One region of the Pseudoalteromonas sp. N1230-9 genome, then DNA from elsewhere that is predicted to be linked to it. Evidence: predicted binding sites of a transcription regulator. Region 1 holds the regulator's gene; each other region holds the start of a gene.
The links. The regulator LexA, encoded in region 1, represses DNA repair genes until DNA is damaged. The targets are predictions, from matches to a motif close to TACTGTATNNNNATACAGTA.
Positions count from the first base shown of each region.

Region 1 (10,311 bases):
CTGTTTAAAGTCAACCTTAACAGGACATGCTCCGTACTGTTTGATGTTATTGGCTACCATACCAAAACGATAGTTAGAGCGATCAGCATTAATTTCACCGATGGCTGGTGCTAAGTTATTTATGTCAGCTTCCATTTGACGAAATTTTTTACTCACTTTTCGGCAATTTTTTCTACCACCTTCTTGCCAGCACTGCAGTTGATGACCAAACTCCCAAGCAGGTACAATATGCTCCCACTCAATACGGTGTGCCCGTATATTTTGTTTACCAGAACGAGTGACAGCATTTCGCGGCAGGTAGCCGCATCGCGTTGGATCAGGCACTAACTTTTTACCTTCACGTTTTATATCACAATCACAATATAGGCTCTTGGTGTCGTTTGGTAAGGTCTTTATTAGATATTTTTTGGCACTAGAAAAGCTAGAAAATTGCTCCGCAGAGGCAGTAAAACAAACCCCAAGGCAAAATAGTAAAGAGAAAAATAAACGCATATCCATCACATGTGTGAACTACAGGATTTGCTATTGTAGAGTGATAGCTCTAAAAGAAAAAGAGTTTGATTGTTATCGAGATAATCAGTCCGGACAATTCAAACTTCGACAAGTTATAAGCAAGGCACCAAAACAGTGGTGCCGATGCTGGTAGGATTATTTACTGATAATTGAAATTGACTTACGGCGTTTTATACGTAGGTTTTGTAGTAATAATAAAATGCCAGAAAGACAAAACAGTACGCTGGTGGCTGCAAAGCTTATAAGTAAGGGGTTATTAAAGTCCTCGCGCTCGTCGTAATCCATAATATGCAACATCCAGAAAAAGTCGAAAATACGCCAAATAGTGCTGCGTACTGTAATGACCTTACCTGTAGCGCTATCTAAATACAGGGTAGTTGTCAGCCAGTCATCAAAGCTGACTTGCCAAACATTCGCTTTGTATGCAATTTCTCTGGGTCCTTTTGCTAAAAGCTGTACTTGAGAGGTCTTTGCACTAATGAGTAGGTGTGCTTTAGCATTTTCAATAATCTCAGATTCACTTGGCCTAGCCATTACTTCACCCGTTATACCATCAAAGGTAAATGTACCGTTTAAAGTGGCAATTTCAATAGTGGGTTTTGTGAGTAAGTGGCTGTATTTTATATCACTAATTTGCTCAAACTGAGCTGTTATTGCATCAATTGATGCCATGTAATCATGTACTTTAAATGGATTACTGAGGCTGCGTTTAGCTAAGTGTTTGCCATGTACTTTTTCAAGTGGAATGGCGCTCATTACCAAGCCACCCAGCAGCCAAAAAAAGATTTGTATGGCGAGCAAGTAACCTAACCATTTATGCACTTTGCGGGCATATTTGAACATACGTTTATTCATAGAAAACCACTTGTTATTTTTGTATAGGTGCTATTGTAAAAGCTTAAATTAGGCTGCCAATGCGGCATAATGTCGCATTAACTGTATTCTAGATTTGGTATATAGACAAAACTGCGTTAAAGTTCCAATCGCTATTAATAGAGGGTAAAACGAAGGTATGTCGGAAATTCAATTTTTAAATGTAGACTTGGAGCTTGAATCAAAACACGATATAAGTGCACTGGTGGCTGATTTAAAGAAAAACGCCATGGTCTTACATTATGACAAAGATGAATATCGTCAACTTGCTCGTATTGAAGCAACAGCCGACATTAGCACGCCAGATAAAGCAATTAATCAATTATGCGAATTAATTGAGTCATGTTCACGCAATGCATTGAAACAGTGGCTTTCGTGTTCAAAACGAACATTTGATATTGGTTTTGAGTCAGGTGACTCGCCAAAATGTTTTAATCAAGCCCTGCACGCAGATACCTTATTACGTATTTCAGCCATTGGCGCAGGGATCGAAATTACCATTTACCCAGTTCAGAGCTAAGCTCGCTATCTTCGTTCTACCACTGCTGCGGTCATACGTGATACGCAGCACAGTTCACCTGCCGCATTACTAATTTTAATTTCCCAAACCGATGTTCTTTTCCCTAGATGAATAGGGCGTGTAATTGCTGTAAGTACGCCTTTGCGTGATGCTTTGAGGTGATTGGCATTTATCTCTTGGCCGACACAATAAAACTTTTCGAAGTCAACAACAAAATTTGCCGCATAACTGGCCACAGTCTCAGCTAGCACAACATTTGCGCCTCCGTGTACCATCCCCATTGGATTATGGTGGGCTGGTATAGCGGGCATGGTGGCAACTAGGTAGTCATCACCAATTTCGGTTATTTCAATGCCCATGGTTTTCATTAAAGTTCCTTCACCTGTAATGCCTTGTGCAAATTGCTGGCATTGCTCTAAAGTGATTGGCTGGTGCCAAATGCTCATGGTATTTCCTTAGCAAGCTAATTAAAGCTACTACCATATTGCATATAACTGTGCTGTTCAATGTTAGTTTTGTAGCAAAATGAGGTGGCTAATTTAAATTTGCGATTTTCAGATAACTGTATATACTCACAGTTAAATGTACTGTATGGAAAACCAGTTGTATGCGCCCATTAACGAAACGCCAATCGCAAATATTAGAACTTATTAAAGTATTTATTAAAGATACGGGCATGCCGCCAACTCGTGCCGAAATAGCTCAAACGCTTGGTTTTAAAAGTGCCAATGCTGCTGAAGAACATCTTAAAGCGCTGGCTAAAAAAGGCATGATAAAAATGAAGCCTGGTGCGAGTCGTGGTATTCAGTTAGTTGAAGAAGATGAGCCAGAACAACTAGGACTCCCTTTAATTGGTCGTGTTGCCGCAGGTGAGCCAATTTTAGCGCAGGAACATGTAGAGAGTCATTGTCAGGTTGATCCATCTTTGTTTAAGCCCGCTGCAGATTTTTTACTACGTGTTAATGGCATGAGTATGAAAGATATAGGCATTATGGATGGTGATTTACTGGCAGTACACAGAACACAAGTGGCTGAAAATGGTCAAGTTGTCGTTGCGCGTGTTGATGAAGATGTGACTGTAAAACGCTTAGAAAAAGCAGGTCGAAAAGTCCTCCTACATGCAGAAAATGACGAGTTTGCACCGATTGAAGTTGATCTCGAACACGAATCTTTCAATATTGAAGGATTGGCAGTGGGCGTTATTCGTAATGCTGATTGGATGTAACGCTAATATACTTAAGTAACTTTAGTGTTCTCAGTCACGCTCGTTTTTTGTTTTGATGTATTGTACTGAGTAAGATGTTTCCAAAATGGTGCGTCAAACTGATTTAATTTGGTGCGACGCCGCTTTTTACCTATTTAGCATCGATTTGTGACCCATTAGCGTTGCTGGGAGTCCATGTATAGCGCAGTTTTCCTTTCTTTTTGAGTTTTTGCTCTTCTCCTTTTTTTACAAATAACGCTCTGATTATAGTTGTTATTTTTGCACCAAAATAAACATTTCTTAGATTAAAAACTTGCTTATTGTTCATTTTTTAACTAATTGGTTAATACATTGTGTTAACACCGTTTTACTAAAAAGACACAAAATAATGTGCTGTGGTGTTAAACGATGAGCTTGTATCAGATTTCTGTCGTGTTGGTACGTGTTTGCTCTTAACAATAAAAATACGAATGGGCACCTAGCTGTACGCCTTTTCGCTTTGCGTCTTGCAATAGCATCTAAAGGAGCTGTCACATGGGTAAAATGCGTTATGCCTTGTGGCTTATATTAGTGTCTCTACCGCAGTTAGTATTGGCAAATAGTCAATTTAATATGCGTAAAGGGGTAACTGATATAAGTAATAATGTTTATGAGTTACACATGACGATATTTATTATCTGTTGTGTAATCGGCGTCATCGTTTTTGCGGTGATGTTTTGGGCTTTAATACATCATAGAAAATCAAAAGGGGCAAAGCCTGCCCAATTTCATGAAAGCACAAAAGTTGAAATTCTTTGGACTGCCATTCCGTTTGTGATTTTAATTGCCATGGCTGTGCCTGCCACAAAAACCTTAATCGCCATGGAAGATGCCTCTAAGGCGGATATCACCATTAAGGTCACGGGCTCTCAATGGAAATGGCATTACGAATATATGGGTGAAGATATTGCCTATTACTCGATTTTGTCGACACCAAAAGATCAAATAGATAACCAAGCTGAAAAGACAGCAAATTACTTACTTGAAGTCGATAAGCCGCTGGTTCTTCCTATCAATAAAAAAGTACGCTTTTTGATGACTTCTGACGATGTTATTCACTCTTGGTGGGTTCCTGATTTTGCGGTGAAAAAAGATGCAAATCCGGGCTTTATCAATGAAGCATGGACACGAATTAACGAACCTGGTGTTTATCGGGGCCAATGTGCTGAACTGTGTGGTAAAGATCATGGTTTTATGCCTGTTGTGGTTCAAGCATTACCTGAAGATGAGTTTGCAACTTGGTTAGCTGATGCCAAACAAGAAAAAGCGAATGCGGCAGCAGCGGATGCTGCATTACTTGATCAAACACTTGCGAAAGAAGAGTTAATGACACTAGGTGAGCAAGTCTACATGGCTAGCTGTGCAGCATGTCATCAGCCAACAGGTATGGGGCTACCAGGCGTATTTCCTGCGCTTAAAGGTAGCCCTATTGTACTAGGTGATGTTAAAGATCACATTGATATTGTGCTTCATGGCAAGCCTGGTACAGCAATGCAAGCATTCGATAAACAGCTTTCAATTAAGCAGCTTGCAGCTGTCATTACGTATAAACGAAATGCTTGGGGCAATGATACGGGTGATGTCATCCAGCCGAGTCAAATTCAAGCAGCGATTGATGCAGCAGCGGAGGCGAACTAATGAGTAACGTTATTAATGAGCAAGCCACTGAGCATGCGCATCACGACCATCACCCTGCTAAGGGTTTCAAGCGTTGGTTATATACAACAAACCATAAAGATATTGGTAGTTTATACCTCATTTTCTCACTAACCATGTTTCTAATTGGTGGTGCGATGGCAATGGTGATCCGTGCAGAGCTTTTCCAGCCGGGTCTGCAACTTGTTGATCCACACTTTTTTAATCAAATGACGACAGTACATGGTTTGATCATGGTATTTGGGGCAGTTATGCCTGCCTTTACTGGATTGGCCAACTGGATGGTGCCAATGATGATTGGTGCACCTGATATGGCTTTGCCAAGGATGAATAACTGGAGTTTCTGGATTCTACCTTTCGCTTTTTTAATCCTGTTAGCTTCATTGCTTATGCCTGGTGGTGGCCCTGCATTCGGTTGGACTTTTTATGCGCCACTGTCGACTACTTATAGTAACGATAACACCGCACTCTTTGTCTTCGCTGTGCATATAATGGGCATTAGTTCAATCATGGGGGCGATTAACGTTATCGTGACCATTGTGAACTTAAGAGCCCCTGGCATGACATGGATGAAGCTGCCATTGTTTGTTTGGACATGGTTGATCACCGCATTCTTATTGATTGCTGTGATGCCTGTGCTTGCCGGTGCGGTGACCATGGTGCTCACTGATAAATACTTTGCGACCAGCTTTTTTGATGCCGCAGGGGGGGGCGACCCTGTGATGTTCCAGCATATCTTTTGGTTCTTTGGGCACCCTGAGGTGTATATCATGATTTTGCCGGCGTTCGGTATTATCTCTACTATCGTGCCGACTTTCTCACGTAAAAAGCTATTTGGTTATGCCTCTATGGTGTATGCAACTTCATCGATTGCGCTGCTTAGCTTTATCGTATGGGCACATCACATGTTCACCACAGGCATGCCAGTTGCGGGTGAGTTGTTCTTTATGTACGCTACTATGTTGATTTCGGTACCGACAGGCGTAAAAGTGTTTAATTGGGTCGCTACCATGTGGCGAGGGTCAATTAGTTTTGAAATCCCCATGATGTTTGCCATTGCTTTTATCGTATTGTTCACCTTGGGAGGTTTCTCTGGCTTGATGCTCGCGATCACACCTGCTGATTTCCAATATCATGATACTTATTTTGTGGTCGCACACTTCCACTATGTACTCGTTACAGGCGCTGTATTTTCTATTATGGCGGGAGCCTATTACTGGCTGCCAAAATGGACTGGCAATATGTATAACGAAACCTTGGCGAAATGGCATTTCTGGTTATCACTGATTAGTGTCAATGTGCTGTTTTTCCCAATGCATTTTGTTGGCCTTGCTGGCATGCCGCGCCGTATCCCTGATTATGCTCTGCAATTTGCAGACTTTAACGCCATTATTAGTATTGGTGGGTTTGCGTTTGGTTTATCACAGCTGCTGTTTGTGCTGGTGGTATTTAAATGTGCCAGAGGCGGCGAAAAAGCACCTGCTAAGGTATGGGACGGTGCAGAGGGGCTAGAGTGGGAAGTTGATTCGCCCGCACCTTACCACACCTTTGAGACACCGCCGGAGATTAAGTAATGAATCATGCACCTTTGCTCAAAAAGCTCCTGCTAGCATGCCTTGGTATGTTTGCATTTGCCTTTGCATTGGTGCCGCTTTACGACGTGTTTTGTGATGTTACGGGCTTAAATGGCAAACCTTCTCTTGAGAAGGCTGTAGTGAGTGACACAGTTAATACTGAACGCTCGGTAGATGTAAGCTTTACAACACATGCACAAAGCGGAGCACCATTTAAAGTTGAGTCTCAGCAGTACAGTGTTGCTGTGCAGCCAGGCGCTATGCGTGAAGTTAAGTTTAGTGCTAAGAATACCAGCAGCACAGACAAAATAATGCAAGCAATCCCCTCGGTATCACCAGGAAAAGCAGCTAAATACTTACATAAAATAGCCTGTTTTTGCTTCGATCAACAGCCTATGAAAGCAGGTGAAGAAATCGAGTTTACCTTATTATTTTATGTCGATACTGAGCTACCGGATGATGTTGAAGAACTGACATTGTCCTATACCGTGTTTGATATTAGCGGGCAGGTTGTGGCTAAAAACGATGAAGCCGCCAAGCTAATTGCTAATTAGGAGCAAACAAAATGAGTCAGAATTACGAAAAATATTATGTACCAGCTGAAAGTCCGTGGCCGATTGTCGGTGCAATTGCGATGTTTTTAATTGCTGTTGGTGCTGGCTTAACTGTAATGCAAGTCAGTGGCGAAGGCAGCAGTGGTCAATATGTACTGTATTTAGGCATTGCGATATTAATTTATATGGTTTTCAGCTGGTTTAGGAACGTTATTGAAGAGTCGCATAAGGGGCTTTACTCAGCACAAATGGACCGTTCATTCAGGCAGGGCATGAGCTGGTTTATATTCTCTGAAGTAATGTTTTTTATGGCGTTTTTCGGTGCACTTTTTTATGCCCGTATGATTTCTGTACCTTGGTTGGGGGGGGCTGGTAACAATGCCATGACCAACGAAGTACTTTGGCCAACCTTTGAAGCCGTATGGCCTCTTTTAACCACACCAAGTGGTGAGACAACACAGGCTATGGGCTGGCAAGGGCTCCCATTAATTAACACCCTTATTTTACTTACCTCTTCGGTCACTATTCACTTTGCTCATGTGGCAATGGAAAACAATAAGCGAGGTGCGCTAAAAGTATTTTTATCGCTAACCGTGTTATTAGGTGTCGTTTTTTTAGGCTTACAAGTATATGAATATATGCATGCTTATCAGGATCTCGGTTTAACCCTAGATGCGGGTGTATATGGTAACACGTTCTTTTTATTAACTGGTTTTCACGGTATGCACGTGACCTTGGGGACGGTAATTCTGTTTGTCGTACTGTTGCGTATATTCAAAGGTCATTTTAGTAGTGAAAAGCATTTTGCGTTTCAGGCCGCAGCTTGGTATTGGCATTTTGTTGATGTGGTTTGGCTGTGTTTATTTGTATTTGTGTATGTGCTGTAGCGTGACGAAGAGGTGATGGGTTGGTGTGAATAAAGCCCAATTTCATTGCGGCAATAATGATCACCAACACAACAACAGAGAAAAGTACTCTGCGTCCTAAATAGTGTGACATAGGTCGTGTGGTCTGTTTTGCTGACATCATTACAAACAGTGCTCGAAAAAGGTTAAACACAATATATAACAATAACAACACAATGATGATTTTTATCATTTTAGGTTTCCTTGATGCAGTTAATTTTATGGCGTAAACAAAAGCTTAGTTCAATTATCGCAATTTGCGTTGTGGTGTTTGCGGTGCTGATTTGTTTGCGTTTAAGTGTTTGGCAGTATCAACGCGGTGAACAAAAACAGCAGCAATTAAGTCAGCTCGCTGTATCAAGCCAACAAGGTGTTATGGATTGGCAAGCACTGCAAAGCTTACCCGATGGTGTTAACAAAACGGGCTTACAGGTCAAAGTCTCTGGGGCGGTTAATAAACAACATTACTGGCTACTTGATAATCAAATATATCAAGGGCAAGTAGGTTATGACTTACTTGCAGCTGTAAGCATCGAAGGAGAAGTAGCCCCTTTAATTGTTAATTTTGGTTGGCTCAAAGCCCCCGCTGATCGCAATCAATTGCCAGCAGTGGCTTGGCCTAGCAGTGCGCTTATTACAGCGACAGTTCAAATAAAACAAGGCCAGCTTCAAGGCTTTACTTTAGCGGATGAGATTGGTGCAGAAAGAGGCTGGCCTAAACGTATTCAGGGAGTCGATTTAGCCATTTTTAGCCGTCAACTAGAGCAGCCGTTACACGCCTTTATTGGTTATCGTAAAGAAGCAGACGGCTTAGCAACCCCCCATTACAAAAGTGTTGTGATGGGTCCTGATAAACATTACGCCTATGCAGTGCAATGGCTACTAATTGGCTTGGCCTGTGTTGTTATTGCGTATTTTGCGATGAGAAGGAGACATCATGAAAATAAATCCACTTAGTTTGTTTGCTCTGTGTTGTTTTGTGCCCCTTATTCTGGCCTTTGCAGCATTAAAGCTTGAGTGGTTGCCAAGTGGCTCTAGTAATCATGGTGAGCTGTTAAAGACCGAAGTAAAACTCGCTGATTGGCAGCAAGGTGATCCTAAGCAATGGACAATTGCACTTAACTATCCAGATGATTGCCAATCAAGGTGTGAAAAGCAGCTTGCGAGTCTTGAAAACTTATACGTTGCTCTAGGAAAAAATCAGCAAAAAGTGGATGTTGCTGTGTTAAGTCGGCAGCAAAAAACAGCAGCGAATTGGCGCCATTTAGAAGAAAACGCAGATCTTCAAGCGGGGGATTTATATTTAGTCGATCATATGGGACTGGTTGTTTTGCATTACCCCTATAAAAACGAACCTGAAGAGAATCGGTTAATTCAAAAAGGCTTACTGAAAGATTTAAAAAAACTACTCAACTACGCACGTTCAAGTTAATACTCGGTAAGGGGCAATAATGTATAAAAATTATAAATATTTAGTCTTATTTACGTGTTTTCTATCTGTTTTAGTGGTGGGGCTTGGGGCATATACGCGGTTAAGTGATGCAGGGCTTGGTTGCCCTGATTGGCCTGGATGTTACGGGTTTTTAACTGTGCCAAAGCATGAAACTGCACTTTTGCATGTTGAGCAGAATTATCCAGATATGATGTTTGAAGCAGCAAAAGCATGGAAAGAAATGATTCATCGCTATTTTGCAGGAGCATTAGGCCTATTTATATTGGCGTTGTTTGTATTTGCTTGGCTAAAACGTCAATACCCCACTACCCCAGTGAAACTACCGCTAGCACTTTTATTGCTGGTGGTTTTTCAAGCGGCTCTAGGAATGTGGACAGTGACCATGAATCTGCAACCTTTGGTTGTTATGGGGCATTTATTGGGTGGGTTTAGCATCTTATCTTTAGTGTTTTTACTATATTTGCGGCTGACTTCTAAGCCTATTACTGGCGGTGATGCAGGGGCGAGGCCTTATTACAGATTAGCGCTGATAGGGTTAGTGGTGTTGGTATTACAGATAGCTTTAGGCGGTTGGCTTGCGGCTAATTATGCAGCTCCGCACTGTAATGGTTTACCACTATGTAGTTACGGACAGCCGTTTTCATTCTCAAGTGTGTTTCAGCTGCCGCTCGAGCACAGTACCTATGAGTATGGCGTGTTATCTCAACAGGCACGCATGTCTATACATTTACTACATCGCATATGGGCACTGGTAACGTGCGTGGTGCTTGCGTTGATTATGTGGCGAATCTTTTCGAAGTCCTATTCTCGAAAGATCAAGCACTGCACTGTAACAGTACTGGTGGCCTTGTTATGCCAGATTTGCTTGGGTCTTGCCGTCGTGCATTGGCATTTTCCATTAGGCGTCGCACTTGCTCATAACTTAATGGCGGCATTGTTGCTTTTGAGCATGGTTAGACTTTGTTTTCATCTAAAAGCAAGAACTTAGGGGGCTGGGATGGCACTTATTTTAACAACTGA
Region 1 covers NZ_CP090419.1:3,451,996-3,462,306, reverse strand. The annotation lists gene LY624_RS16260 (endonuclease) at 1-498, opposite strand, end outside; gene LY624_RS16255 (hypothetical protein) at 649-1,368, opposite strand; gene LY624_RS16250 (hypothetical protein) at 1,526-1,906, shown strand; gene LY624_RS16245 (PaaI family thioesterase) at 1,912-2,352, opposite strand; gene lexA (transcriptional repressor LexA) at 2,514-3,131, shown strand; gene LY624_RS16235 (hypothetical protein) at 3,262-3,438, opposite strand; gene coxB (cytochrome c oxidase subunit II) at 3,645-4,787, shown strand; gene ctaD (cytochrome c oxidase subunit I) at 4,787-6,379, shown strand; gene LY624_RS16220 (cytochrome c oxidase assembly protein) at 6,379-6,933, shown strand; gene LY624_RS16215 (cytochrome c oxidase subunit 3) at 6,945-7,820, shown strand; gene LY624_RS16210 (DUF2909 domain-containing protein) at 7,720-8,031, opposite strand; gene LY624_RS16205 (SURF1 family protein) at 8,046-8,795, shown strand; gene LY624_RS16200 (transmembrane cytochrome oxidase associated protein) at 8,776-9,270, shown strand; gene LY624_RS16195 (COX15/CtaA family protein) at 9,290-10,279, shown strand; gene cyoE (heme o synthase) at 10,289-10,311, shown strand, end outside.

Region 2 (10,311 bases), 420 kb from region 1:
CTTGTAACATAAACTTTTCAATCTTTTAAGAGAAGATTATGCAAGTCACTAAACGTAGCAGAAGGAAAATATTAATCTGTTTAATAAAGAGAACTATTTTGAAGCAAGAAACCATATTATTAATAGGCAATGACTTCGTATTATTGCCTATTAGTACAAACATTATGATGAGATAAAAAGATTTTTTCGATCCTCAAGAGCATCTTCACTTTTTTATAGGCATAAAAAACACGCTTTAGCGTGTCTAGTATTACATATTAATTTTAATTTCAGTTGGTTGCGGGAGCTGTGAATTTTGAGAGCTAACCGACGACCTTTGGGTCATGAATCTGAATTTTAGGCGTAAAAAAACACGCTTTCACGTGCCTATTATGTAATTTCAGTTGGTTGCGGGAGCTGTGAACTTTGAGGGCGAACCGACGACCTTTGGGCTATAAATCTGAATTTTAGGCATAAAAAAACACGCTTTAGCGTGTCTAGTATTACATATTAATTTTAATTTCAGTTGGTTGCGGGAGCCGGATTTGAACCGACGACCTTCGGGTTATGAGCCCGACGAGCTACCAGGCTGCTCCATCCCGCGCCTGAAATTATTAAGTTTATTTTACTTCTCACTTAATTTAAGAAGTCAGCCAATTAAGAAAATTGGTTGCGGGAGCCGGATTTGAACCGACGACCTTCGGGTTATGAGCCCGACGAGCTACCAGGCTGCTCCATCCCGCGCCTGAATATTAAGTTTGTTTTACTTCTCACTTAATTTAAGAAGTGGTTGCGGGAGCCGGATTTGAACCGACGACCTTCGGGTTATGAGCCCGACGAGCTACCAGGCTGCTCCATCCCGCGCCTGTATGTTTAGAGTCCCAGAAGCCGGATTTGAACCGACGACCTTCGACTTCAGGTATTTGCGAGTCCGACGAATGATTTATCATTCTGCTCCATCCCACGCCTGTAATCTCTAAGTAACAACAGCATGTTATTGATGCCTTGTTTCGAAGAGAGCGCTATCATATAGCAATAAGATTAGAAATCAAGAGTTATAGTAATAAAACACCACCAAACGAACAAAAAGCACACAAAGTGCTGTTAAAAAGCTCGTTGGTGAGGACTTATCATTTTTTGCCACTCCCAATCAGGGTGGCCCATAACGATAAAATCTGGGTTTTCTGTGCTTTCTCGTTGATTGTAAGTTAAAGGATTAAATTCAGCATCCGTAATGCAGCCACCCGCTTCTTCAACAATCACTTGAGATGCGCCTGTATCCCACTCACCTGTTGGCCCTATGCGTAAAAAACAATCCGCTTTACCTTCTGCAATAATACACGCTTTTAATGAGCATGAGCCTAATGCGACCGTTGCGAATTGGGTATTTAAATACTGACTTACCGCTTCAATTTTTTGTCGACGACTCACTGCTAAAGTTAAATTATCAGGTGTTGCAACCGAAATTTTCTGATCTTGGCCATTTTCACGCTTAAACGCGCCTTGCTGATAAGTTGCAAAATAAGTAACGTGCTTCGCTGGCCAATGGATAACACCTAATACTGGACGATTATTTTCAATCAGTGCGATATTAACCGCAAAATCACCACTTTCTAAAATAAACTCCCCCGTACCATCCATGGGATCTAGCAACCAATATTGCTGCCAATGCTTTCTGTCAGCAAGTGCAGGGATTGGCGTTTCCTCTGACATAATAGGAATATCTGGCGCCAACGCTTTTAATCCTGCCATCAATACTTCATTTGATGCTAAATCAGCTTTAGTTACGGGCGTATGATCGGACTTTTGCTCGGCACCAATATCATCTTGCTGATAAATAGCCATAATGGCATCACCTGCTTGTTCAGCTAGACGAATGCAAGGCTCTAAAAAATTACTCATTGGTAGCTCCCGACTCTAAGTACTTTGTTAATAATAGCAAAGCTGCAACACTTCGTGCTTCTGTAAAGTCCTCCTGTTGCAATAAAGACGGCCAATCACTCATCGGCCACTTCACAACAACAAGTGGCTCAGGTTCATCACCTGGTAAGATTTCAGGGTAGAGGTCTTCGGCGTACAAAATATGCATAGTGGCATTAAAGTAACTTGGTGCCATGCTGACTTTTTTAAGGGCGGCAAAATAGTTAGCACCAAAGCCTACTTCTTCTTTAAGCTCACGATTTGCTGCTTGTTCGGGAGTTTCACCTGGATCAATTAAGCCTTTTGGAAAGCCCAGTTGATAATCATTAGTGCCAGCACAATATTCTCGCACCAATAACAGCTCGTTATCAGCCGTTACAGGCACGATCATGACGGCACCTCTTCCACCACCACGAATTCGTTCGTATTGCCTTTGCTCGTTATTTGAGAACTTCAGCTCAAGGGATTCAACGGTGAACAGTCGACTCTTAGCGACAACTTCATTAGACAAAATTTGCGGTGGTGTAGGATGCTTTTTCTGTGTCATTGGCATTAATTTGCTATCATGGCAGTTATGCTCATCATAAATCTTTTAAAGTGAATTGCCTATGTTAAATTGGTCAAAAATCGATACTGTGTTGTTAGATATGGATGGCACCCTACTCGATTTGCATTTTGATAATTATTTCTGGCTTACTGTTATTCCCGAGCAATATGCACGTAAACATAAAATCAGTTTAGACGCAGCAAAAGCTGACATTTTGCATCGTTATCAACAAGTTCATGGGCAAATTAATTGGTACTGCTTAGACTATTGGCAACAACAACTCGATTTGCCAATAATGTCGCTAAAACGTGACATTCAACATTTAATAAAAGTGCGTGATGACGTACCGCCATTTCTAACTGAGCTTAGAAAAGCTGGTAAGCAATTGATCATGCTCACTAACGCGCACCCAGATTGTGCCATGTTAAAGTTTGAACACACGGCTATCGATAATTACTTAGATGGGGTAATTTCAACTCACCAATATGGCGTGAGTAAAGAGCATCAGCCATTATGGCAACAAGTACATCAAGAGTGGAAGTTTGATAAGGAACGGACTTTATTTGTGGATGACAGCCCTGCCGTGCTCGATGCGGCAAAAGAGTTTGGTATCGGCCATATACTTGCAGTTGCCAACCCTGATAGTCAACAACCGCATAAGCAGTTCGATGGCTTTTTATCGACCATCGATTTTCGCGAGTTTATACCCGTTGAATAATACCAATTCGCTTAATTAAGTAGTCTATTTTGAGGCAATAAAACCTTGTTGATAGCAAGGCAAAAATTTCGTTATTTAGTTGTTCTAAATCAGAAATTTTTAACGCAGCTAGCGACAGGTTTTATCCCTCAAGATGATTAAGTATTATTGCGGATTGGTATTACTTCGGGTAACGCTGCTCCAAGCCTTGATAAACAAGCTTGGCGAAATCAGCATGCTCTGTATCTAGGCTTTTAACTACTTCAACTAAGTGTTCGTTATCTTCTTGGCCGTTCCACACTTTGATATAACTACCGTCTTTGTAGCCATGGTCTTGGCGGAAGAAGTTCAAGGTATTTTTACCAACGTAGCCGCGGTATAAATCATCAATATCCATACCGATTTGCGCCATACAACCTGCAAATGCAGCGGCATTAAAACTCTTTTCAGCGACTGCTGACGCAGCTAATTGCTCTAGTGTTTGTTTAAAGTCATCCGCTTGAACTGGCGCACTTAATTCCGCTTCAAGTTGCGCGGCTAATTGCTCATAGCTGGTTTCACCATCAATGCGCAAAGATAAACCAAAATGGAAAATATCAACTAACTCTAAAATAACTTGTTCGGTATCTGGAGTTTGTTTTTTCCACCACTTCCAACCATAGTGATCAAGCATTTCAGCACACTCAACCCAAATTGCACGATACCATTCAAAACCTTGGCTAAACCATTGCTCATGAACTTTGGTATTCATCGCATTTTGCATTTCGAGCATAACAACGAGTTTTTGTAAATTAGCAGACATTTTTTATCCCAACTTGCATTCTTTATTTGCCTATATACTACAGTTAAATTTGGCATTGATGAAATAAAAACACTTATAAACAGGTCGTTTGTAAAATCGAGAAAGAATCATGAAGGATCCTAATGTTTAGATCACTACTTATTACTGCATTACTTGTACTATCTAGCCAAGCAATTGCAGCTACAGCAACGAATATTGCAAACTCAGCTGAGCAAGTTAGTCCATTACTGCCAGGCTTAACTATGCCAAGTGTTGACTTAAAAGATCAGTTTGGAAAAAGCGTTTCTTTAGGTGAACGTTTTAAAGAAAAAACCACGGTATTAATTGTTTATCGTGGCGGTTGGTGCCCATATTGTTCAAGGCAATTAGCCAGTGTGCAAAAAATTGAAAAGCAATTAGCAAGCCTCAATGCACAAATTATCGCGATATCGCCAGATAGCCCAGAAAAGCTAGCGGAAAGCAAAATATCTTCCCCAAACTATCAACTTTTATCTGATGATAGTTTGGCATTGAGCCAACAACTAGGATTGGCATTTTATCTGGATGATAAAACCGCAAAAATCTATCGTAATAAACTTGGCGTTAACTTTGTGTCGCTAGATGGCGAAGCAAAGGTGGCTTTACCTGTACCTGCTGTTTTTGTGGTTGACACAAAAGGGTTAATTCACTTTCAGTATGCTAATCCAAATTATAAAGTACGTTTAACTGAAGACTTATTACTTGCAGCTGTTAAATCAGTCAATGAACAATAAACTAGCCACTGATAAGCAGAACCTGTTTCTGCTTATCGCCCTTGCGTAAACTCTTGCCAAGATTCAATTAAATCAACAAAGTCTTCAAAACCACAGCCACTGCATAAGCCTTCTTCTTCAAGCATTAAATCATCATCTTGGTAGGCGACTAAGTCTTCGTTGTCTTGATGTAGTGCATGGGCTTCAAATAATGCTTCGTCTTTACTTAAAATCAAATCAATTTCTTGGCCTTGCAAGGTTAAAGGCTCATGACTGCTCTTCACTGCAGCAATTAAAGCTTGCACCATTGCGACTTTTTCTTTACCGATTTCTTCATTCAGCCAGCGGCCAATAACACCGTGCTCAGAAGAGATTTTAATGCGTAAACCGCTAATTGGGTCGCGGATAAATTGATATTCCATGAAGAGTACTCGTAATACGTTATTGCGCTAATTATACCGTTTGCAGCTAAACGTGGCGAGTTTTGCAGCCTTAAACAACACGAGCGCCATAGTGGCGCTCGTGTTTATGCTATGTAAAACAGCTAGAGTCGTGATTTAAAACGAGCAGCATCAATAATTGCCCATAAATAGACAATCGGCAGTAATACAAAACCGATCGCAACATAAATTAGCGCGCCACTGATAACCCATGCTAAAAAGAATGCAATCGCCGCCATTAAACGACCTTGTACCAATTGTCCTAAACCAGGAAAAAAGATATTACATATTGCTGCGATTACATTACCGCCAGAACCTTGCTCTGCCATACTAACCTCTGTAGTTTTTAATGATTATACTTTTTATAAACACACTTTATGCCAACTTATTATGACTTACAAATCAAAGTGTTAAAAAATACCGTTATTTTGATTTTAGTTCTTTTTGCTAAAAATCGGTCAAATTCACAATTTTTATTTACGATTTTAATGACTTGCCAAAATAGCTGTTTATAAAAACAGTATTTTATTTAGCCTTGCATAAACACCTGTTATACTCCACCCATTATAGATTGAAAAGGCGTAACGATGGACGTTTCTGAATTACTCGATGGCTTAAATGACAAACAACGGGATGCAGTCGCAGCCCCATTGCAAAATATGCTAGTACTTGCAGGTGCAGGTTCTGGTAAAACTCGAGTACTTGTTCATCGCATCGCATGGCTCATGCAAGTTGAGCAAGCTTCAGCATACAGTATCTTTGCGGTAACCTTCACTAACAAAGCCGCGAAAGAAATGCGTACTCGTGTAGAAGAAACGCTAAAAGCACCAGTTGGTGGCATGTGGATTGGTACTTTCCATGGTTTATCTCACCGTATTTTGCGTGCCCACCATCGCGAAGCGAACTTGCCTGAAAGCTTTCAAATCTTAGATTCTGACGATCAACAACGTATGATCAAACGCTTACTTAAAGCGATGAACATCGATGACAAAAAGTGGCCTGCAAAACAATTTGGTTGGTATATCAGCGCTAAAAAAGACGAAGGCTTACGCCCGAAAGACATTCAAGCCTACGATGTTAATGAACAGATGATGCTAAAAGTCTATGCTGCATATCAAGAAGCGTGCGACCGTGCTGGTTTAATCGACTTTGCTGAAATATTACTGCGTTGCTACGAAGTACTTAAAAATAACCCGACACTTTTACGTCATTATCAGCAGCGCTTTGCTCACATGCTGGTAGACGAGTTCCAAGATACCAATACAATTCAGTACGCTTGGTTAAAGCTACTTGCAGGTAATACGAATAGTATTATGATCGTGGGTGATGATGACCAAAGCATTTATGGCTGGCGTGGCGCAAAAATTGAGAATATCAAACGCTTTTTGACCGACTTCGAAGCCGAAACCATTCGCCTTGAGCAAAATTACCGCTCAACGGCAACAATCTTGAAAGCATCAAATGCGCTGATCAAAAACAATGCTGAACGCATGGGCAAGAGCCTTTGGACAGATGGCAATGATGGTGAGCCTATTTCTGTTTACGCTGCGTTTAATGAATTAGACGAAGCCCGCTTTGTTAGTAGTAAACTACGCAGCTGGCTCAATGCGGGTAATGCATTACAAGACGCCGCAATTTTATACCGTAACAATGCGCAATCTCGTGTACTCGAAGAAGCAATGCTACAAGAAGGTTTAAAATACCGTATTTACGGCGGTATGCGCTTCTTCGAGCGCCAAGAGATCAAAGATGCACTTTCATATTTACGTTTAGTGGGCAATCGTCAAGATGATGCTGCTTTCGAGCGCGTTATTAACACCCCTGCCCGCGGCATTGGTGATAAAACGCTAAGCCATATCCGTGATTGCGCGCGCAATGAATCATTGCCACTTTGGTATGCCGCAAAAGCTATTATCGAGCAGCAGCACTTATCTGGCCGTGCGGCGAGTGCTGTCACTAAATTCTTAGAACTTGTTGAGCATATCGAAGATAAGATCAGCGATCTCACCTTAGAAGAGCAAGCGAAATACGCCATTCAAACCTCAGGGTTAATGGCAATGTATCAAGCTGAAAAAGGTGAAAAAGGCCGTGCCCGCGTAGAAAACTTAGAAGAGCTTATTAGTGCTTGTGGTCAATATGAACTCCCTGAAGATGAAGAGTTCAGCTCGCCACTACAGGGCTTTTTGGCCTATACCTCACTAGAGTCTGGCGAAGGTCAAGCCGATGAGCACGAAGACGCGGTGCAAATGATGACTCTGCACTCAGCAAAAGGCCTAGAATTCCCACTGGTATTTATGGTTGGTGTTGAAGAGGGCATGTTCCCGTCACAACAAAGTAATGAAGAGTCTGGCCGTTTAGAAGAAGAACGCCGCCTATGTTATGTTGGTATGACTCGCGCGATGGAAAAACTATACATTAGCCATGCAGAAAGTCGCCGTTTATACGGACAAGAAAAATACCACAGCCCATCACGCTTTTTACGTGAAATGCCTGAAGACTGCATCGAAGAAATCCGAATTAAAACACAAGTTTCAAGACCGCCTGCTGCAGGTCGTTTTAGTCCATCAGTAACCCATGCTGCATTTGAAGATAGTGGCTTTAACTTAGGACAACGCGTCTTACACGCCAAGTTCGGTGCAGGAACCGTACTCAATTACGAAGGTAGTGGCGCACAGTCACGTATTCAAGTGAACTTTGATGACCTAGGCAGCAAATGGCTTGTAACACAGTATGCAAGACTTCAAGCCTTATAATGAGTATATAACAGCACTGTGTAATGAGCTGGTGATTGCAAAGCATCGCCAGCTTGTCATTGTGCAAGGCAGCGAAACTTGGTGCCATCAGTTTGCAAACCAATTAGCGCTTAACAATACCTATGTTTTAAGCGCTAGCTCACTATTAGCGAATAGTAAGTTTCCAAAACATGCTCATCAAATTCTTGGCCAAGAGTTTCAACACGCTATTTTTGATGGTTTTAGCGGCTTATATGCCGATAAACTAGCCGCGCTTGCAGGTACCGTAAAAGCAGGTGGTGTACTGATACTTTTGCTGCCCGATGACGATAAGTGGCAAGACCCAGCACTCACAAGTATTACCTCTTATGGCGAAGTGATTCAACACAGCTTTTTTAATCAGCGTTTTTTCGCCAAGCTAAAATTGCAGCCACATTATTTTACTGAGCACTCGCTTCCTACTTACCAATCCATTTCGCCAGCAACTGCTGAGATAAATTATCAGCAACAACAAGCATGTGTTGAGCAAATTATTAAAACCGCAACAGGGCGCGCTAATCGCCCATTTGTGATCAGTGCAGACCGGGGTCGTGGTAAGTCAGCTGCTTTAGGGCTTGCAGCAGCAAATCTTCAAGATAAAAAAATCCTTATTTGTGCCACGCAAGCCAAGGCCGTACAAACAAGCTTTAAACATTTAGCATCTGAGCTTGGTATAACTAAAGAGCAAAATTGTAAGCAACTAGCTAACCTTAGCTATATTGCGCCAGATACACTCCTACATGAAAAACCTGACTGCGATCTGTTATTTGTCGACGAAGCAGCGGCGATTCCTGTTCCTATGCTATTACAGATCCTGAAAAGCTATCCGCGAATCGTATTTGCTAGCACTATGGTTGGTTATGAAGGAAATGGCCGAGGTTACACGTTACGTTTTCTACATTACTTACGTAGCCAATTTAAATCACTAAAGACTATCACTTTGGATGAGCCAGTTCGCTTTGCCAAACATGATCCTTTAGAAAATAGCCTACGCAAACTATTATTACTCGATGCAAAGTACCCAGGCACGCAAAGTAGTGAGCCATTCCAATTTGCAAACATAAGCAAAGAACAACTCGTTGATGATGAGCAACTACTTAGCCAAATAATGGCATTACTGGCGCTGGCTCATTACCAAACCACAGTGAATGATTTACGCCAACTGCTTGATGCGCCCGAGTTACAGCTGTCTATCTGTAAGCAAGAAAATGCACTAAAAGCAGTTTGTTTGGTGGCTGTTGAGGGTGGTTTAACGGCTAAGATCGCAGAACAAGTTAAAATAGGTAAGCGCAGACCACATGGCCATTTAATGGCACAAACCATTACTCAACTGAGCCAGAGTACAGAAGATTTATGTAAACGCTCTGCAAGAGTTGTGAGAATAGCTGTCGCACCAGAGTGTCATCAACAAGGTATAGGTTCAGCCCTATTAAATTACTGCGAAAAACAACTAGATTATTGCGACTATTTCGGTGCGAGCTTTGGCGCAAATGCATCCCTAGTTAAGTTTTGGCAAAGTAATGGTTTTAAGGTCATTAAGTTGGGTTTTAGCCACGACAAAGCAACTGCGGAACATTCGGCTTTAGTTATAAAGCCACTTACCCGCCAAGCGAAACATTCAGCCACACTGCTCATTGGTGAGTTTAAACACGACTTCTCGTTACAACTTTTAGGCCACTTTAGTCACTTACCTTGGCAACTGATTGCTGAATTATTACCCCATTTTCCACAAAGCGAATGTCCAACTGTATTATTAAGCAGGGCTGAGCGCCTTATAAATTCTGAATTTTCGTTATTTAATGCTCAACCCTTACTGTGGCAACTGATCTGGCATACACCAATTAGTCTAAACTTGCTCAATCAAGATACAAAATTCATACTTATTCGGCTAATATTACAACAATCCTGTACCGATCACTTCATTAGTGAAGCAAATCTGTCCGGAAAAAAAGAATTAAACACACAATTCAAAGCCGCAGTGCAAGGTTGGTATGCTCACTTTAAACTACTCAATAATATCGACAATTAAGAGCATATTGTTATCTCTTTCACTTTTATCCACTTTGGGTCATGCCGAAGACACTCTCCCCCCTATAAAATTAGGTATGTCTACAGCACTATCAGGGCCAGCAAAAGAAATTGGCGAGCAATTAGCTTTCGGCAGCAATATTTATTTCGATAAGATAAATGCTGATAGCGGTATTAATGGTCAAAATATCAAGCTGATAATTGCTGACGATGGTTATGAGCCAAAAAATACGGTTGTAAATACACGGCAATTTTTATTTAGCGACAACATCCACGCAATCTTTGGTTCAATGGGAACACCGACTGCACATGCCATTAAACCTTTGCTTGATAGGCATCGTACACCCTTTCTGATGCCTTTTACAGGCGCAGATTTCCTACATAATAATTCAATGC
Region 2 covers NZ_CP090419.1:140,152-150,462, reverse strand. The annotation lists tRNA gene LY624_RS00760 (tRNA-Met) at 507-583, opposite strand; tRNA gene LY624_RS00755 (tRNA-Met) at 647-723, opposite strand; tRNA gene LY624_RS00750 (tRNA-Met) at 767-843, opposite strand; gene cysQ (3'(2'),5'-bisphosphate nucleotidase CysQ) at 1,084-1,881, opposite strand; gene nudE (ADP compounds hydrolase NudE) at 1,874-2,446, opposite strand; gene yrfG (GMP/IMP nucleotidase) at 2,508-3,164, shown strand; gene LY624_RS00730 (dUTP diphosphatase) at 3,325-3,945, opposite strand; gene LY624_RS00725 (peroxiredoxin-like family protein) at 4,068-4,697, shown strand; gene LY624_RS00720 (YacL family protein) at 4,730-5,098, opposite strand; gene LY624_RS00715 (hypothetical protein) at 5,221-5,445, opposite strand; gene uvrD (DNA helicase II) at 5,704-7,869, shown strand; gene LY624_RS00705 (GNAT family N-acetyltransferase) at 7,847-9,916, shown strand; gene LY624_RS00700 (ABC transporter substrate-binding protein) at 9,993-10,311, shown strand, end outside.
Region 2: the regulator LexA is predicted to act here: its motif matches at 5,620-5,639, upstream of uvrD (DNA helicase II).

Region 3 (10,311 bases), 1.3 Mb from region 1:
GACCAAATAAACGAATCTTGATTCATCTCACATTGTCTGTGTTCAGCCTGATTATGCTCGTACGGTCCTACTTTAAGCTCGACCACAGGGTGTATCGTTATATCAGCAGCAACATGCGACATATAGCCACACAGCCATGCAAAGCATTTTTCTTTCGCCCGTCCCTCAAGGTTTTTACAATACTTTATGGCTTCCTTAATAACATCACCTGTGTTTTGATAATGCATTAAATCAGCCCACTTGTTTTGTGCTGCATTACCTAAGGCAAGATAAGGATAATCAGGAGACACGCAACCAAGCTCAATATACTTTTGATTCGTACTTAAAATTAACTTGGCTTGATTTGGAATGCTCATCCTTGAAAGAGCATTGTTATCAGTTGCTAAATTAGCCGCCGTAATATGTGCGAATGCACCAGGCATGAGTAAATCCTTCTACTTAATTATTATATTTACAACTTATAGGAGTATAATAATTAGTCAAGCTGCGAGGAGGGTTGTTTTATAATTTGGTGATTTTATAGGTGAAGTGCAGAGTCGTCTGTATTCTTGGTTGTCTTCTATTAACTGAACTTGGGGTGTAACTCGTTCTGCCAAAAACAAGTTAATTTAAATGCTCTAAAGGTCTGCTTTGAGGAAATGGCGAACATTTTCTTTTGATATAGTTTTTATATTCAGAATTTACAACTTTCCCCTATATTCAGAAAAATGAGCAATTTGCGCATGACCACTTTACCAATTTTAAAATACCTTGTTAACTAGCAAAAGGTTAGCTAATTTGGTAAAAACGTAGCAATAAGAAAAGTGAGCAGTTGTGTGGTAGAAATATACGCGATTTGCGCACTATTAAATTGTTATGTGCTTAGCTGTGAAAATGGAGTTTTGAATGCTAAGAAAAATAAAGGTTATTAGTCTAATCGCTCTTATATGTTTACTAGTTATGTTCACGTTTGCGGCATATAGAATGGAAACATGCGGTTATGATTGTGGACTATTTTCTGTTTCATCTGGCACAGCAACCGTCTTTTATTACCTAGCATCTCTATGGTTAGGCCTGCTTGCTCTAATCGTGTTATTAGCATCAACTTTTTATTCTATATTTAAAACTCGCTTTAAGGGGTAAAGACAGTTGGAACAAGGCAGTTTTGTAATCGCACATAACAAACAAATTATGGCACTCGCTGTCGCTCGCTGGGACGCAAACATGTGCGCGGCTTCGCCATTTTTGCACACATGTCTGCGCCCCATATTTGGAAGTTATGTGCCTAAGGAAAGTCATGCTAAAACTGTTAAACCAAAATGTTGAACCTGAGTTAAAAGCATACTGTCAAAAATGGCTTTGCTACCTGTCGCAGGATAGTTTTGAACAAGCACTTAGTTTGGTAACTGTACCTAATAATTACGGTGCACGCTGGGGTGAAAAAGAAATAAGAGAAGCTGTTTTTGATTATTACGGTAACGAATCAGAATTTAAAATCGAGAATACTGATATAGCTTTTTGTACACCAGAATTCCTGCAATGTAATGACGGTAGTTACCTTTTTGGTTTCTATTTCCCTGTGAATGGTGAAATCACAGATTTAACCGTAGAGTTCGAGTTTTCTCGGGTCAAAAATAATCAGTTTAGTGCCACTATAAATGATATTCACGTTTTGTAGTACAAGGCACATAACAATCGAATTAAGGGTGGACGCAAAAAGCTTGGCTGCGCTCATTCTTCGCTAATTTCAGCCAAGCTTAATCCGCCTATTATGCGGGCGTTATGTTCACAGGTGAAATCAGTTGAAATGCCCTAAATGCAATTCCGATGTTATTCCTAGAGAAGAGCGAGTTGCACCTCAATATACAAAAAGGCTTTGCCCTGTTTGTGGTTACGAGTTTTTCTTTCGGTTTAATAAATGGCAACTGATGTTGGTCTACTCTGTAGTCGCTTTAATGCTAATTGATTTTTTCTTTAGTTAAGTTTAAAACATTTATCATATTGAAATATGACTAAACAAACACTTACTTTAAAAGTTAAAAGTGAACATAACAAAGTTGTAAACTCGGACAAAAAACAGTTGGCTTTGTTCGTGGCTCACAAAATTTTAGCCAACTGTTTTTAGTCGGTTACAGCGGCGTTAGGTGTTTCATGAGTATTGTCGTTATCTATGGATTTGAGGGGATATTCACAGGAAAAGCAGAACACGATTATTCTTTTCCTGAAATTGGCCAAAAGCATCGCTGTATGTTGTTTCAACTGCAAGATGATAACGAATTAGACTTCGAAGCTGCTTCGCTAGAAACAGTTAGATTTGGCTTCGAAAAGCCATCCAATTTAAGAGGGAATCCTCTTAAATTAGAAGTGTTGAATACTGATTCATTCAAAGGTTTTGCTGGCTTTTATCACGAAGCAATAGAATCAGGAAGTTAACTTGTGGTGTATCCAAACACCTAACAAGCGCATGAATGGATGTCTAAAGCTTGGCTGACGCTCGTTCCTCGCTAATTTTAGCCAAGCATTATCTGCATTTTATGTGGGCGTTAAATGCTATGAAATATCTCATTCTAATCTTATTGGCCAGCTCAAGTTTATGCTGGGCAAAGCGTCCAGGGTCGGAACGTGTATTCCCTGTAGAGTATGAGGGAGTTAAGTATGAGGCTGTGCCTTGGGCTCTTGAAAATGGAACAACGCAGAATGGTGGTTTTGTTCGGGCGGTTGAGGTGGAAAGCGGTGAGGTAATTTGGGCCAAGCAGATCTACAAGACTAAATACAAAAGAGGTTTGGAAAGAGATGTTCAAGATGTCTTTATTGTTAAGTTAGAAGTGGAGTCTACTACAGGTATTATCAAAATAGAAAATGAGGTCGGTATGCAATACAGAGTAAAGTTATCTAATGGTAGCGAAGTCAAGCAAATTGAAGGCATTTAACAAGTATAGTCTTGCAATATTTTTTTCCATTTCGCCTTCGGCTACATTCCAAAAATACGCTAGCTATAGGCGTTATGTAAATAAGGATGAAAACCATTGAAAAGAGTATACCTGCCGATATTGATTCTTTCTGCAGTAATCATCTTTGGAGCCTGGAATATAAGTAAATCAAGGACTTTTCAGGTGTTTGGAGAGATAGTCGCAAAGGCCGAAACAAATGAAAAGATTATCGCATTGACATTTGATGATGGTCCTTGGGGGGCGAAATATACCACTCAAGTGTTGAATATCCTTGAAGAGCATGATGTGAAAGGTACGTTCTTCCTCAATGGGTCGGGAATTCAACAAAACAAGCAGCCGGCTATAGATCTGGTTAACGCAGGTCATCAGATAGGGAATCATTCGTACAGCCATAAAAGAATGATGTTAATGGGGCTTGATGAAGTGAGGGAAGAAATCGACTCCACCACAGCTTTAATCCGCCAGATTGGATTTAAGGGTGAGATATACTTTAGGCCTCCATATGGTAAAAAGCTTTTTGTTCTGCCTTATTATTTGAAGTCGGAAGGAGTAAAAACAATCACATGGAATGTTGAGCCTGAAATCTATCCTGAAATTTCGAGAAGTTCTGCGTCTATCGCAGAGTATGTTGTTAAATCTTCTACTCCAGGTTCAATTATTCTTTTACACGTTTTGGGATCTAAAAATAAAGAATCGCGAGACGCTATAGGGCCAATAATTAAGGGGCTGAGAGCAAAAGGCTACAAATTTGTTACGGTCTCACAGTTGTTAGGGAAAAATGCATAATCAACACAAGCAGCCGACTCGCTTCGCTCCTGACTGTTGCAGGCGTTACCGAATAAATACTTTATTTGTCGAAAAATGCTCTGAAGTGGTCGTCTGCTCCTCGCTCAAATCTAGCTGTTAGGCAAAATTCCAATCTCATTGTTAAAAGCATAAGGTTGTATATGAGCTGCCACAATCCATTGCATGTCTCTTGCAAATTATTTATCCGAGAAGCTTTTATGAAATTATATTTAAAGGGGCAAATATGCCATTAGCTGTCTTCCTATATATCACCCAATCAACACCTAACCTAAAAATGAGAAAATACATTTAGATAAGTATGGTGCGATAAATGTGCGATATAAGTAAAAGAATGCAGAGTTAAGGTGCGATAAAGTAAATAGCTAAGTTAATTAACTATATTGAATAGAGTGTAGAAAAATGGTCGGCATAGCAGGATTTGAACCTGCGACCCCTGACACCCCATGACAGTGCGCTACCAAGCTGCGCTATATGCCGACGTTGCGAGCTATAGTACGGCTTTTTTTATAAAAATCAATACACCTTAGGTTTGTTTGCCTGTTTATTGTTCATTATTACACGTGGTTTATATGAGGGGGCATTGGCTAGAGGTTAATCTAGCCATTGGTTGATCTCTTTATACATTATATCGCGTATAAGGGGTTGAGCTTCAGCGTTAGGGTGCAGGTTGTCATTTTGCATGAGCTCAGGGCGAGCAGCTATTTCAAGCATGAAAAATGGTAACAACTCAGAGTTCGTTTCATCTGCAATAGTTTCAAAGCTGCCAGTAAATAGTTTGGTATAACGTGGCCCATAATTGGGTGGAATATGCACTTCCATAATGGCTGTATTAGCTCCCGCTTGTTGGCTTTTGCTGATTAAATCGCGTAAGTTAGCTTGTAAGCGCTTGACTGGAAAACCACGCAGTCCGTCATTTCCGCCAAGCTCAATAAGTACATGGGTGGGTTCGAACTCGTCGAGTAGGGCATCGAGTCGTCTAAGAGCGCCACCTGTGGTTTCACCACTAATACTGGCGTTTACAAGATACACAGATTGATCTTTTTCATCGTATTTATCTTGTAACAATTTAACCCAGCCTTGCTCTTGTTTAAGGCCATATGCGGCGCTTAAACTGTCACCTAAAATTAAAATTGTGTTGTCAGCTGCTGCCGTAAGTGGTTTGATTACTAACAGTAAAACGAATATAAAACGTAGGATTGGATACATCATATGTCAGCGCTTTCTCAATTAAACATTATTCAAGTTAAAGGACTTTCTAAAACGGTCACCACGGTTGAAGGCGACCTAACCATCCTCAGTGACATCAGCTTTAATGTCAAGTCAGGTAACTCAGTTGCAGTGGTGGGTACGTCAGGTTCGGGTAAGTCAACATTACTAAGCTTACTTGCAGGGCTTGATCAGTCAACGGAGGGGAGTATCCACCTTGATGGCTTAGCGCTACATGAATTAGATGAAGAAGCCCGTGCGGCATTACGGGCAGAAAAAGTGGGCTTTGTATTTCAGTCATTCATGTTAGTACAAAGCTTAACTGCGCTTGAAAATGTTATGTTACCTGCCGAGCTTGCGGGTAGCTCAAATGCAAAAGAGCAAGCGCTTGCGCTACTTGAAAAAGTGGGGCTGAGCCATCGAGTGGGGCATTACCCATCACAATTATCTGGTGGTGAGCAACAACGTGTAGCTATTGCGCGTGCGTTTATCGGAACGCCTAAAATTTTGTTTGCTGATGAGCCATCAGCCAATCTTGATAGTAAAAATGGTAAGTTAATCGAATCGCTTTTATTTGAGTTAAATAAAGAACATGGAACAACGTTAATTCTGGTTACACACGATGAGCAGTTAGCTGAAAAGTGCCAACAAATTTTACACATTGAAGCGGGAGAATTGGTAACAGTAAAAGAGTCAGAGGGAGTGCAAGCGAATGTGGGCTAAACTAGCACTTAAACTGTTTTCACGTGAATTTAAACGCGGTGAATTAACGGTCATTAGTGCAGCTATTGCCTTGGCCGTACTGACCGTTTTAACGCTTTCTATGGTTACCGACCGCATAGGACAGAGTATTGCACAAAAAAGCAGTGCTTTTATCGCGGCAGATCGCGTCCTTGCCAGTAATCATGAATTACCTGTTGAGTTTTTAGAAAAAGCGCAAGCAGAAAACCTGCGCACCGCGAAAATCACTTATTTTGATACCATGCTGTTTGCTAATGATGAAATGCAATTAGGCTCAGTTAAGGCTGTATCAAACAGCTATCCCCTTAAAGGGCAGCTCAAAGTAAAAACTAGCTTGTTAGGAGAGGCATTTATTACCGATAAAGTACCAAATCGCGGTGAGGTTTGGCTTAGCGAGTCGGTATTTTATGCATTAAACATACAGGTTGGCGACAAGGTCGAGCTAGGTGCGGCTACTTTTGTGGCAAGCCATGTAGTAGCTGAAGAGCCAGATGCGCCATTTAATGTCTTTTCTAGTAGTCAGCGTATTTTAATTAATCAGCAAGATATTGCCAGCACTCAAGTTATTCAACCTGGGAGTCGTGTTTTTTATCGCCAGCTTTATGCCGGTGATGAAGATAGCATAAATACGTTCTATGATTGGTTAAAACCACAAATGAAAGAAAACCAGCAATGGTATGGGGTTAAAGATAGACAATCGCCCATTGCGAATAGCCTAAACCGTGCTGAGAGCTTTTTATTATTAGCCGGTTTACTAGGGATTATATTAGCGGCGGTGGCTATTGCTGTATCTGCAAAACGCTATTGCGAGCGTCAATATGACCCTGTGGCGATGATGAAAACGTTGGGGGGCAGTCGTGCCACAATCCGTAAAATTTACTTGCTACATTTGAGCTTAGTCTGCTTTATGTCTGTGGTTGTTGGGCTGGTTGTTGGTTTTGCGCTGCAAAGTATTGCCAGTGATTATTTAGCACAGTCGATGGGCACAGCACTACCTGCTTCAAGTATGAAACCTTGGTTGATTGCTATTGGTACAGGGGTTATTTGCGCGGTAATGTTCTCGATTAAGCCCTTGCTAGATTTGTTTGATATTCCGCCACTTCGCGTACTACGCCGTAATTTGGGGGATCGTTTGCTTGTCAGCAAGGTTCACTTGGCAATGTCGGCATTAACTGTGTTTTTATTAATGTGGTTATTTAGTAATAATATTAAGATCACAGCTATCTTATTTATCTCGACAACGGTACTGATTGCGCTTTTATTTGGTTTATCCAAACTCATTTTTGGTGGCGGTCGTAAACTAGGGCTAAGCCCCGGTAATAGTTGGTCGCTTGCGATTGCTTCAATTCAAAAACGTGCTAATGTTAATGCAGTACAGCTGATAAGTTTTGCCCTTGCTATTAAGTTATTGCTGTTTTTAATTGTGCTTAAAAATGACATGATTTCAGATTGGCAGTCGCAGCTTCCGGTCGATGCGCCAAACTCGTTTTTAGTGAATATAACAGAGCAAGAGCTTGAACCCATTACCTCTTTTTTAGCAGAGCGCGATATGCCCACCTCTGATTTTTACCCGATAGTACGCGGTCGTGTTAATGCAGTGAATGGTGAGCTAGTTGCACGTGAAGTATCACAGCAAGATAACGAGAAAAAAGATGAAGAGGCACGCTCAGGTATCGGCCGTGAATTAAACCTTACTTGGCGAGAAGACTTACCTGCTCAAAATGAGTTAATAGAGGGTCAGTGGTTTACACAAAGCTCAGTCGCAGAGGCCTCGGTTGAGGAGTCTATGCTTGAACGCCTTGATGTAAAACTAGGTGATACATTAACGTTTTTGATTGGTGCGCAATCGTTCGATGCAAAAATTACCAGTGTACGCAAAGTTAACTGGACCACATTAAAACCAAACTTCTTTATTATTTTAAGCCCAGATGTACTTGAGAGCTTTCCGGCAACGTATATTTCGTCGGTGAGTGTTAAAGAACATCAAAAGCGTGAATTTAATGAGCTGATGCGCCAATATCCAACGGTTAATGTGATTGATGTAGAAAGCTTTATTAAACAGATCCGTTCAACCATAGAGCAGGTATCTCTTGCGATTGGTTTTGTATTGTCTATTGTGGTGGTGTGTGGTGCTTTAGTACTTATATCTCAGGTGCAAGCGAGCTTGGGTGAACGAATGCAAGAAATTGTTATATTAAGAACACTGGGTGCAAAAGGGCGGCTTATTAAAAATGCCACCTTGTATGAGTTTTTATTACTAGGCTTAACCGCGGGTGGGGTAGCTGCTGTTGTGAGTGATATTGCTTTATTAATAGTACAACAGCAAATGTTTGACCTTGCCGGTAAATTACACCCTCATATTTGGTTAATTGGCCCTGTTGTTGGTGGTGTCTTTGTAGCTAGTTTAGGCTATTTGATGGTTGCGCGAACAATGCGTAAAAATACGCAAGGGTTACTGCGTGCACTAGGGTGATATAAAGCCCAATAATGTTTATAAAATGCCCGTGTATACGGGCTTTTTTATGTTTTGCAATTGGTTACTGGTAATTTATACAGTGCTCTGGCATTATTAAGGCTATTGAATAAAGAAAATAAATGGGTCAGTTAGTTGGCAATTATTTTAGGAATTGATCCTGGTTCACGTTTAACAGGTTATGGCGTAATAGCACACCAAGGCGCTAAATTTACTTATTTAGGGAGTGGTTGTATTAAGCTAGCTGAACATGATTTTCCTGTGCGATTAAAAATGATTTATCAAGGGATCAGTCAGTTAGTTGAGCAATTTTCGCCCGATAGTTTTGCTATCGAAAAAGTATTTATGGCTCACAATCCAGATTCAGCTCTTAAATTAGGCCAAGCTCGTGGTGCGGCTATTGTTGGTGCATCTATGGCTGAACTTCCTGTATTTGAATATTCGGCACGACAAATAAAGCAAGCGGTGGTTGGCAATGGTGGTGCCGACAAATCACAAGTACAGCACATGGTTAAAAATATTTTAAAATTACCAGGCACACCACAAGCCGATGCGGCTGATGCATTGGCTATTGCTATTTGTCATGCTCACTCAGAACAAAATTTAATAAAACTTGCGGGCAGTGCGAGCAAGACCGTAAGAGGACGATTAAGGAAGTAATATGATAGGCCGATTGAATGGTTTGCTAGTTGAAAAGCAGCCGCCTGAAATTTTAATTGAAGTAAGCGGCGTAGGTTACGAAGTACAGATGCCGATGACCTGCTTTTATGACCTCCCTGCGGTTGGTGAGCAAGCTATTATATACACTCACTTTGTGGTGCGTGAAGATGCGCAGTTGTTATTTGGTTTCAATAACAAAACAGAGCGTGCGTTATTTCGAGAGCTTCTAAAAGCCAATGGTGTGGGTCCAAAGTTGGGTCTTGCTATTTTGTCGGGTATGTCTGCACAGCAGTTTGTGACATGTGTAAATAACGAAGATGCAACAACGCTTGTTAAACTCCCTGGTGTGGGTAAAAAAACAGCAGAGCGTTTAGTGCTTGAAATGAAAGATAGGCTAAAAGATTGGGGTAATGACTTATTCACGCCATTTAGCGATAATGCCATTATTGAGCCTACAAGTAATGATACGCTTGTAGCCAACAACGCAGCAGATGATGCTGTGTCAGCACTTATTGCCCTTGGTTATAAACTGCCACAAGCGCAAAAAGCAGTAAAAGCGGTAAATAAACCAGATATGACGACTGAGGTTCTTATAAAAGAAGCTCTAAAATCGATGTTGTGAGTAAACCATGATTGAAGCAGATCGCTTAATAGATGCCAGTGAGCAAAGTAATGAAGACAGTGTTGATCGAGCCATACGACCAAAACTATTAAACGATTACACAGGTCAGCCACATGTTAAGCAACAAATGGAAATTTTCATCGAAGCTGCTCGTCATCGTGGTGAAGCGCTCGATCATTTATTGATTTTTGGCCCGCCAGGTCTTGGTAAAACCACACTTGCAAATATTGTTGCCAACGAATTGAACGTTAATATTAAAACGACTTCTGGTCCTGTGCTTGAAAAAGCAGGTGATTTAGCTGCATTGTTAACGAACCTTGAAGAAGGTGACGTACTCTTTATTGACGAAATACATCGTTTAAGCCCACAAGTCGAAGAAATCCTTTATCCTGCGATGGAAGATTATCAACTCGATATTATGATTGGGGAAGGTCCAGCAGCACGTTCAATCAAACTCGACTTGCCGCCATTTACTTTAATTGGTGCAACAACACGTGCAGGGTCTTTAACGTCACCACTTCGAGACCGTTTCGGTATTGTGCAGCGTTTAGAGTTTTATTCAGTTGAAGATTTATCAAAAATTGTAGCGCGTTCAGCACAATTTTTAGATTTAACCATGTGCGATGAAGGCGCAGCTGAAATCGCTAAACGTTCACGTGGTACACCACGTATTGCAAATAGGTTGTTACGTCGTGTACGAGATTACACTCAAGTGAAATCTGACGGCAAGGTTAACGCCAATGTGGCAGAACAAGCGCTCGATATGATTGATGTAGATAAAAGCGGGTTTGATTATATGGACCGTAAATACTTGCTTGCTATTATCGAAAAATTTATGGGTGGCCCAGTTGGGCTTGATAATTTAGCGGCGG
Region 3 covers NZ_CP090419.1:2,104,518-2,114,828, reverse strand. The annotation lists gene LY624_RS09895 (zinc dependent phospholipase C family protein) at 1-422, opposite strand, end outside; gene LY624_RS09890 (hypothetical protein) at 1,277-1,657, shown strand; gene LY624_RS09885 (hypothetical protein) at 2,131-2,412, shown strand; gene LY624_RS09880 (hypothetical protein) at 2,463-2,909, shown strand; gene LY624_RS09875 (polysaccharide deacetylase family protein) at 3,006-3,716, shown strand; tRNA gene LY624_RS09870 (tRNA-Pro) at 4,138-4,214, opposite strand; gene LY624_RS09865 (arylesterase) at 4,329-4,946, opposite strand; gene LY624_RS09860 (ABC transporter ATP-binding protein) at 4,947-5,666, shown strand; gene LY624_RS09855 (ABC transporter permease) at 5,656-8,157, shown strand; gene ruvC (crossover junction endodeoxyribonuclease RuvC) at 8,293-8,817, shown strand; gene ruvA (Holliday junction branch migration protein RuvA) at 8,819-9,439, shown strand; gene ruvB (Holliday junction branch migration DNA helicase RuvB) at 9,447-10,311, shown strand, end outside.
Region 3: the regulator LexA is predicted to act here: its motif matches at 8,223-8,242, upstream of ruvC (crossover junction endodeoxyribonuclease RuvC).